Regions from separate parts of the Shewanella sedimentimangrovi genome, predicted to be linked through region 3. Evidence: predicted binding sites of a transcription regulator. Region 3 holds the regulator's gene; each other region holds the start of a gene.
What was found. The regulator LexA, encoded in region 3, represses DNA repair genes until DNA is damaged. The targets are predictions, from matches to a motif close to TACTGTATNNNNATACAGTA.
Positions count from the first base shown of each region.

Region 1: the regulator LexA is predicted to act here: its motif matches at 1,619-1,638, upstream of dinB (DNA polymerase IV).
Region 2: the regulator LexA is predicted to act here: its motif matches at 1,338-1,357, upstream of recA (recombinase RecA).

Region 1 is NZ_CP071502.1:3,011,984-3,015,194, forward strand. Features, by position in the region: gene JYB85_RS13215 (RNA polymerase sigma factor) at 1-356, opposite strand, end outside; gene dinB (DNA polymerase IV) at 532-1,596, opposite strand; gene JYB85_RS13225 (methyl-accepting chemotaxis protein) at 1,697-3,211, opposite strand, start outside.
Region 2 is NZ_CP071502.1:2,956,118-2,959,328, reverse strand. Features, by position in the region: gene mutS (DNA mismatch repair protein MutS) at 1-1,174, opposite strand, end outside; gene recA (recombinase RecA) at 1,465-2,538, shown strand; gene JYB85_RS12980 (regulatory protein RecX) at 2,550-2,981, shown strand; gene tnpA (IS200/IS605 family transposase) at 3,150-3,211, shown strand, end outside.
Region 3 is NZ_CP071502.1:4,059,710-4,062,920, forward strand. Features, by position in the region: gene plsB (glycerol-3-phosphate 1-O-acyltransferase PlsB) at 1-846, opposite strand, end outside; gene lexA (transcriptional repressor LexA) at 997-1,620, shown strand; gene JYB85_RS18135 (cell division inhibitor SulA) at 1,617-2,123, shown strand; partial or broken gene coxB (cytochrome c oxidase subunit II) at 2,512-3,211, shown strand, end outside.

The sequences.
Region 1 (3,211 bases), 1.0 Mb from region 3:
AGCGCCGGGTGGCAACAGACAAAAATCAGCCTCAGGCTATCATCGGCTATGTCGGGGTCGTCCCAGGGGTTGCTGGTTTGGGATTGCAGTTCCAGCTCACTCAGCTGCGGCAACAGATGCTGCTCGAAATGGCTGCGGCGCCGCAGGCTATCGATAATCTTGAAACGACCGCAGGACACCAACCAGGCCCTGGGATTGGCTGGTATCCCCTGCTCGGGCCACTGCTGCAGCGCCGCCATGCAGGCTTCCTGCAGCGCTTCTTCGGCGAGATCAAAATCACCAAGCAGGCGGATCAGGGTGGCGAAGCTGGCCCGCGAGTGCTGTGCCAACTGCTGAGAAATGGCTTGTGTTGTCAATTGACTCTGTCCCTGTGCAATTGCGGTAGAAGAAGTTGAATCCAGGCTAGCAGATCTTAGGTCGAAGCTAACACAAAGGTGACCGGATAAATAAGCCCCCGAAAGTCTAACTTCGGCGCCGCCAACACCCCAAACCGGCACGTTTCATTGCAGTGCCAGCCCTTGGCAACCGGCGTTAAAGCGCCAAATCCAGCTGGGTCAGGCGCTCGCTGCACGCTTCGCTGGCCGACAGACCCACGGCTATCCCAACCAGGCGTATCCCCCGCCCTTCGGCGCGGGTCAGCGCCTGGGACAGCAGGGCCTGGTACAGCTTCACCGAGGGCTCGTCGGCACGCTGCTCTATAGTGGTCTGGCGGAAATCGCTGAACTTGAGTTTCACCACCAGCTTGTGAATACGCCGGGCACTGCCGCTGCGACCTATACGACGATTGAGTTCGGGGATCAGTGAAGCCATTACCTGCAAGCAATCTGCTTCACTGTGAATGTCCTTCGCCAGCGTGGTCTCGACGCCAACGGATTTCCGCTCCCTGTGGGGCGAGATGCCGCGCTCATCGCGGCCGTGGGCCCGCTCCCACAGCACGGCGCCGAATTTGCCAAAGTGCTGTGCCAGCATGGCCGGTGAACAGGCCTGCACCTGGGCACAGGTTTCCAACCCCAGGGTTTTGAGTTTTTCCTGGGTTACCTTGCCGACACCGGGGATCTTGCCAAGGGACAGGCCACTGACAAACCCGGCCACCGCCGCCGGTGTTATCACGTATTGGCCGTTGGGTTTGTTGAGATCCGAGGCCACCTTGGCAAGAAACTTAACCGGTGCCACCCCGGCCGAGGCGGTCAACCCGGTTTCCGCCAGGATATCGGCCCGGATGGCCTCGGCTATCAGGGTGGCCGAGCCCTGGTGCAACTGGCAGTCACTGACATCCAGATAGGCTTCATCCAGCGACAGGGGCTCAATCAGGTCGCTGTAACGGTCGAAGATGGCGCGGATCTGCTGCGACACCTGCTTGTAGACCTCCATCCGTCCCGGCACCAGGATAAGGTCGGGACACAGGCGCATGGCGTAAGCTGTGGCCATGGCCGAACGCACACCAAAGCGGCGCGCCTCGTAATTACAGGTACTGATCACCCCGCGGCGTTCGCTGGCACCGCCGACGGCCAGGGGCTTGTCGCGATACTCGGGAAAGTCGCGCATCTCCACCGCCGCAAAAAAGCAGTCCATGTCGATATGAATGATTTTTTTCACCAGACACCTCCACCTGCAAATATACTGTATAGATAAACAGTGGTAAACAGGATGAAGGCAATAAAAAAGGCGCCCGCAGGCGCCTTTAAAATTCGGAGGCTCAGATCTTGAACTGACCTATGTTCTTGGTCAGGGCCTGGGTCAATTGCTCAAAGGCCCTCAGGGTGCCGGCCAGGTCCTCACTGGCACTGTGAGAATCGTTCGACAGGGAGCGGACATTCTCCACGTTCTGGGCCACCTCTTCGGCAACCACGGCCTGCTGGCCTATGGCCACGGTAATGTCTGTGGTTTGCTGTTGCACCGACTCAATGGCCGAGGTGATGTCAAACAGGGCCTGCTCCACTTTCCTGGTCAGGTTCTCACCCACGCTCGCCTGTTCCACTCCGGCTTCCATGGCGGACTCGGCCTGCAGGGCGCCCTGTTGCAGGCTTTGGATGATGCCCTGAATATTGGCGGTGGAATCCTGGGTGCGGGATGCCAGGGTGCGCACTTCGTCAGCCACCACGGCAAAGCCGCGGCCCTGTTCACCGGCACGGGCCGCCTCAATGGCGGCATTGAGCGCCAACAGGTTGGTTTGCTCGGCGATGCCGCGGATCACGCTGAGCACCTCGCCGATCTGTTCGGAACTGGCGCGCAGGGCCTTGATAACACTGGCGGCTTCGGTGACCCGGATCGACAGGGTCTGAATACCTGCGGTGGCTTCGGTCACTATCTTGCGACCATCGCGGGCCTGCTGCTGGGCCTGCTCGGCAAAGTCGCTGGTGCGCTGGGCCGTGGCCGCCATTTCCTGACTGGTGTGGGCCATTTCCGTGGCTGCCGTGGCCACCGAATCAATCTGGTGTTTCTGGGTCGAGACAGCGCCAACCGCCAGATCGCAAATCTTGCGTGCCTCTATGATGCCGTCGCCCACATCCCGGGTCAGGGCGCGGGTATCTATCAGCATACGCTGCACCTTCTCAGCAAAACGGTTAAAGGCGGTGGCCATTTGCCCCAGTTCGTCCTCACGCTCTATCTCGATACGTTTGGCGAGGTCGCCATCACCGCGGGCGATATCCTCCATGGCTGCCAACAGGGCGCTGAGCTGGCGACGCAGGGGAATAAGCAGCAACCACACGGTTACACCCACCAGCAACATGATACCAATGGCCATCAGGCAGGCATCCCAGAAGGCGGCCCGCACCGGCGCTTCAATGGCAGAGGTGGGCAACATAAAGGCCAAATGCCATTGCTGCTGGGGATAGTCACCACCGACGGCGGTATATACCACCCGCTGTGGCTCACCCTGATAGTCCACTTCGGCAAAGCCCTGTTTGTTTTGGCGCATCAGGCGTCCCAGAGCAGAAAAGCCCTGGTTGTCGCCGGCCAGGCCATCGACCTTGTCAATCTGCGACCCCGGTGGGAAAGCACTGTTGAAGCCAGGGAAATACACCAGCTTGCCATCGTCTGTCATCAGGAAGGCCTGGCCTTCGCCCTGGTACTTGATGGGGCCCAGCAGATGCTTGCCTATGGTATCGATAAGAATGTCCATGCCACCTATACCGAGCAATTTACCCTTGTCGTCATAAACGGGGGTTTTCACCGTGGCAGAAATGGAACCGTCGTTGGCATCCACAGC
Region 2 (3,211 bases), 1.1 Mb from region 3:
GACTTTGGCTTGCTTCGAGATGTTGTTTGAGTTCGGGCAAGAGTCCCAGTGCATCCCGAAGCCTGGCAAAATCCCTGGGTCTGGCGCTTCGAAGCGCCAGACGGGCGAGGATCCGCTCAATATCCCCTAAGTTCCGCAGCGTGTGGCTGAGTGCTTCAAAGCCTTGAGTGTCCAAGAGTTCGGTCACCGCGCCCTGACGGGATTCAATGTGTGTTCTGTTGCGCAGTGGTTGATGGATCCAGCGCTGTAACATGCGACTGCCCATGGCGGTGGCGGTATTGTCGAGCACGCTCGCCAGGGTGCTGTCGCGACCACCTGAGAGGTTCTGCGTCAGTTCCAGATTGCGGCGGGTCGCCGCGTCCAGCACTATGGCGTCGCTCTGGTTAAAGCGCACTATGGAATTGATGTGGGGCAGGGCGGTGCGCTGGGTATCGCGTACATATTGCATCAGGCAGCCGGCTGCCTGCAGTGACAGGCGCGCATCGGTAATGCCAAAGCCACGCAAGTCCCGGGTACCAAATTGCTCCAGCAGCAATTTGACGCAGGTGTCATAGTCAAATTCCCATTCGGGACGGCGGCGCTTGCCCTTGAAATGGTTAATCAGTACCAGCTCGGCAAAATCTTCGCTGTACAGGAGTTCGGCCGGACTGGTCCGTTGCAACTCTGCCTCCAGAGCCTCACGGCTGTCGAGTTCGGCCACCACAAAGCGGCCCGAGGCCACATCCAGGGTGGCATAGCCGAAACCGACCTTGCCCTGATAGACGGCGGCCAGCAGGTTGTCCTGGCGCTCCTGTAGCAGAGCTTCATCGGTCAGGGTGCCGGGCGTGACCACCCGCACCACCTTGCGCTCCACCGGTCCCTTGCTGGTGGCGGGGTCACCTATCTGTTCGCAGATGGCCACCGACTGGCCAATTTGCACCAGCTTTGCCAGATAGCCTTCCACCGCATGATAGGGGATACCGGCCATGGGGATGGGATCGCCGCCGCTCTTACCGCGGGCGGTGAGGGAAATGCCCAGCATCTGCGAGGCGCGTTTGGCATCCTCATAGAAGAGTTCATAAAAATCACCCATGCGGTAAAACAGCAGCATATCCGGATGGGCTGCCTTCATCGTCAGGTACTGACGCATCATGGGAGTGTGTTTTTCCAAATCGTCGAAATCTGTGCTGTTCATGGACGGCCGTATCTGCTGGGTGGCGCTGAAAACTGTGGCGCCAATACTAACAAGGTTTTCGTTGAAATTGAGCCCCATAGCGCTAAAAGCCCCTGCGTCGGTGCAAATTGCCACCAGGGCCGGGGCTGCGGGCACAGGGAAAAAATATTTTACCTGGGCTTGATACTGTATGATTGTACAGTATACTAGCCTCAGTTAAGTACAAACATGCCGACGCCGTTCGGGGTTGCGCCAACAGAATAATCGCGACTTTATTGACAGCCACAGGGCTGCTTTAAGAGGGAACAGGAATGAAGATAGATCCAAACAAAGAGAAAGCGTTAGCCGCCGTTCTGGGCCAAATTGAGAAGCAGTTTGGCAAGGGCTCCATCATGAAGCTGGGTGAAGACCGCTCCATGGATGTGGAAACCATCTCCACAGGTTCGCTGTCTCTGGACGTGGCTCTGGGGGCCGGTGGTCTGCCAATGGGCCGTATCGTTGAGATCTATGGTCCTGAATCTTCAGGTAAAACAACTCTGACACTGGAAGTGATTGCCGCTGCCCAGCGTGAAGGCAAGGTGTGCGCCTTTATCGACGCCGAACACGCATTGGACCCCATCTATGCCAAGAAGCTGGGCGTGGATATCGACAATCTGCTCTGCTCTCAGCCGGACACGGGAGAACAGGCGCTGGAAATCTGTGATGCCCTGACCCGCAGCGGTGCCGTGGATGTGATCATCGTCGACTCGGTTGCGGCCCTGACCCCCAAGGCTGAAATCGAAGGTGAAATCGGTGATTCCCACATGGGTCTGGCGGCGCGCATGATGAGCCAGGCCATGCGTAAGCTGGCGGGTAACCTCAAGCAATCCAACACCTTGCTTATCTTCATCAACCAAATTCGTATGAAGATTGGTGTCATGTTCGGCAACCCGGAAACCACCACAGGTGGTAACGCGCTCAAGTTCTACGCCTCAGTGCGTCTGGATATCCGTCGCACCGGCGCCATCAAGGAAGGCGACGAGGTGGTGGGTAACGAAACCCGCGTTAAGGTGGTTAAGAACAAGATTGCTGCACCGTTCAAGCAAGCCGACTTCCAAATCCTTTATGGTCAGGGTATCAACCGCACCGGCGAACTGGTGGATCTGGGTGTGATGCACAAGTTGATTGAAAAATCCGGTGCCTGGTACAGCTACAAGGGCGACAAGATTGGTCAGGGCCGCGCCAATGCCGGTAAGTTCCTGATTGACAATCCACAAATCGCCGCCGAAATCGACAAGACCCTGCGCGAGATGTTGCTGCACCGTGCCGATGGCAGCAGTGCCGCCGCCAGCAGCAGTGACAGCAGTGGCGAAAACGTCGATTTAGAAACCGGGGAAGTGTTCTGAACCCAGAACTGATGCAAGCCGCGCTGACTTTGCTGGCGCGGCGGGATCACGGTCGGGAAGAGCTTAAAACCAAGCTGCTGGCCAAGGGCCATGAGCTACAGGAAGTGGAAACCGTGCTCGCCGAATGTGAGCTGCGCGGTTATCTGGATGATGGCCGCTATGCCGGGCAGCTTATCCGCAGTCACATTGCCAAGGGCCATGGTCCGACTCGTATCCGCCAGGCCCTGTTGCAAAAAGGCCTGTCGCGGGAGTCCGTGGAAACCGCGCTCAACGGCTGCGATCAAGACTGGTTTGCCCTGGCGCGCACCAAGGCGCGCAAGAAATTTGGTCTCGCCCCCATAGCGGATGCCAAAGACAAGGCCAGACGGGTGCGTTACTTGCTGGGCCAGGGCTTTGGCTTTGACCAGGTAGCCCATGGCCTGGAATTCGACCCCTATGAATGATTGGCAATGATCAGACAATCAAAGGCCCCGACTGCGTCGGGGCTTTTTGTTGTCACCCTAAAACCACCTCCTATGGAGGTGGTGATCGTTCTGGTGGGGCTTTGCCCGGAGAATGCCCATGCTAAATACTCCCTCGGTTTGTTACCAGCAAATCAAGGAGTAAGTAGCATGAGCAGATATGAATCCGCGTCTCACGTATTCTATCGTTGTCAGTATCACCTCGTTTGGAC
Region 3 (3,211 bases):
GTAGAGCTTGTTCCACAGCCAGGTCAGCATGCGCTCCGCCACCCGCACCAGGCTGTCCGAATAATCGGCCGCTATCTCGTCGAGATAACCTATAGCCGTTTCGCGAGCCTTGGCCTCGGATACCTTCTTGGCAGCCGCTTCTTCGGCAATGGCCTTTTTGAGGTTATCGGACTGCAACAGCGCATGGAACATGGCCTGACGATTAGGCAAAGCCGGACCTGTCATCACCTTGCGCTGACGGCGGAAATGCACCCTGGCCACCCGGGCCAGTTTCTGGGCAATGCGTTTGTCGGTGCCGTGTTCATCGGCCATATAACGCAGGGAAACCGCATTGGAAAACTGCACGAAGTTGTGACGACCGAGGAACAATATCATCAGGCACTTGCGCAGCCAGGTGGGATTTTCCCGCTCCAGTAATGCCGCGCGCATGCTGTCATCTTCCTTGCCCGGAGTCCGGCCCCAATAAAGGCTCACCGGGACCAGCTGGATATCCAGCTCCGGCTTTTGCTTATGGACAGACAGTAACTGCATAAAAGCATTGAGGAAGGGTTCATTGCCCTGACGCTGCCCAAACAGGGGTTTCGCCCCCTCAAGGCAAACCACCCTCGGACTGCTCAAACCATTCAAGTGCAGGGACTCATAGGGGCTTGGCAAGCCAAACTTGGCGGTGACTTCACTCAGGGCGGCAATATCACTGACCGATTCGGTTTTCATGACGTAAACCAGGGGGCGTGCCGCATCAAGATTAAGATCGGCAAAAGGCTCCTGGGGCACCACTATGGTGTGCACCAGTTTTTTCTGGATCCAGCGGAGGGTTCTATACCACAGCGAGTCTTGGGTTGACATTCTTCTTCAGCAATCTTGGCCACTTCGTTAGCCGCATAGAATATCAGACCACACAGTCACAGTGCCAATAATCTAAACACTGGTTAATACTTGCGCTGTTTAAAATACTGTATATACTAACAGTAACTGTATAGAAAAACAGGAATGAGTATGAGACCGCTGACACCGCGCCAGGCTGAAATACTGGACCTGATCAAACGCAATATCGCCGATACCGGTATGCCGCCAACCCGTGCCGAAATTGCCACACGTTTGGGCTTCAAAAGTGCCAATGCCGCCGAAGAACATCTCAAGGCACTGGCCAAGAAGGGCTGTATTGAAATTATGCCCGGCACCTCCCGCGGTATTCGTCTTGCGGGCGACGAACATGAAGACGCTGAGCATCAGGGATTGCCGCTGATAGGTCAGGTGGCGGCCGGTGAGCCTATTTTGGCCCAGGAACACGTGGAGCAGTATTACCAGGTGGATCCAGCCATGTTCCGCCCCCAGGCCGACTTTTTACTGCGGGTTCGGGGTGACAGTATGAAGGACATAGGCATACTCGAAGGCGATCTGTTGGCGGTACACAAGATGCAGCAGGCCCGTAACGGTCAGGTGGTGGTCGCCCGGGTTGAAGATGATGTGACGGTCAAACGCTTCGAACGCAAGGGCAATGTGGTTTACCTGCATGCCGAAAACGAAGCCTACGCCCCCATAAAAGTCGATCTCAGCTGCCAAAGTCTGACCATTGAAGGTCTGGCGGTCGGTGTCATCCGTAACGGAGACTGGTTATGAACAAGCTGCTCGGTAATGCTCCCCGCCATCCCGGCCTGTGGCGCGACCTGCCTGCTGACAATGCCGGCGCCAATACGGAAGTCAGCATGCTGACCACCAGCGATCAGGGCCGTAACGAACTAAAGCACTTGTGCCCCCAATTGGCGCAGCTGAGTCATCAGGGTCGATGGATAGTGCTGATCAGTCCGCCCAATATAGGCTACAAAGACCTCCTGGCCCAGGCCGGCGTGCGTATGGACAGGGTCTTACTGGTGCATGCCAAGGATGAAGTGGAAACCCTGTGGGCCATGGAAAGAGCGCTGACCAGTGGCACTTCCAGTGCGGTACTTTGCTGGAGCAGCAGCCTGGCCCCCAGAGATGAACGCCGCTTACAGCTGGTTGCCAAGAGTGCGGTTGCCATGGGCGTCATATTTCAGGATGTAAATGCTCACTCTCATGGAAATCCTTGCCACCAAGCCGCTATTCCCATGACCCTTTCCAACCAGTTTCAACCGCTGCACTGATCCCCTTCCATCCCCTTGAGCCCCAGTGGGGCTCTTTTTTTCAATAATTTTTTCAGTTAATTAGAAAAGAAAGTGATCTTGATCAATATTTAAACTGCAAGTAATGTAGTTCAGGGTAACAACGATAGTTTGTTATATCCGGGATAGATTATGTCGTCGCAGTGAGCCCTGTTTAACCACGGCCCTCTGTGTATCAGACCGATATATTCAGCTGTAGGTGCAGGCGTGGTTAGCAAGGCAGTAGGCTACAGATAGAACAAGATAAACCGCCAACGCACTTTGAAGTCATCGTTGCTTTTTTGGGAACCGAAGAGTTTGCATAGAGCAGAGACTTACTGTGTGACTCTTCTTTGTAGTTGCGATTCGCAATTGACAGAGGAGACGTCTTGTGAAGCGATTGTTGTATTGTGTTCTGGTGCTGATGGCACCGCAATTGGCAGCGGCAGACATGTCGCTGAATATGACCCAGGGGGTGACAGAAATCAGTGGCAGGGTATATCACCTGCACATGACGATTCTGTACATCTGCTGCGCCATCGGGGTGGTGGTATTTGGCGCTATGATTTACGCCATGATCAACCACCGAAAGTCCAAGGGCGCTGTGGCGGCTCAGTTTCATGAGAGCACCAAGGTAGAAATAGCCTGGACGATTATCCCTTTCATTATCCTTATCTCCATGGCCATACCGGCCACCAAAACCCTGATCGCCATGGAAGACCCTTCCAATGCAGATCTGACGGTGCAAGTCACAGGTTCTCAATGGAAATGGCATTACAGCTATTTCGATCAGGACATCGCTTTTTACAGCATCTTGTCCACGCCAATGGAGCAGATCGAAGGCAACGAGGCCAAAGGCGAAAACTACTTACTGGAAGTAGACAAACCGCTGGTCTTGCCTGCCAATCGCAAGATACGTTTCCTGATGACCTCCGATGACGTTATCCACTCCTGGTGGGTGCCTGCCTTTGCGGTGAAGAAGGACGCCAACCCGGGTTTCATCAACGAGGCCTGGACCCGCATCGACAAACCCGGCATCTACCGGGGCCAATGCGCCGAGTTATGCGGCAAGCAGCATGGCTTTATGCCCA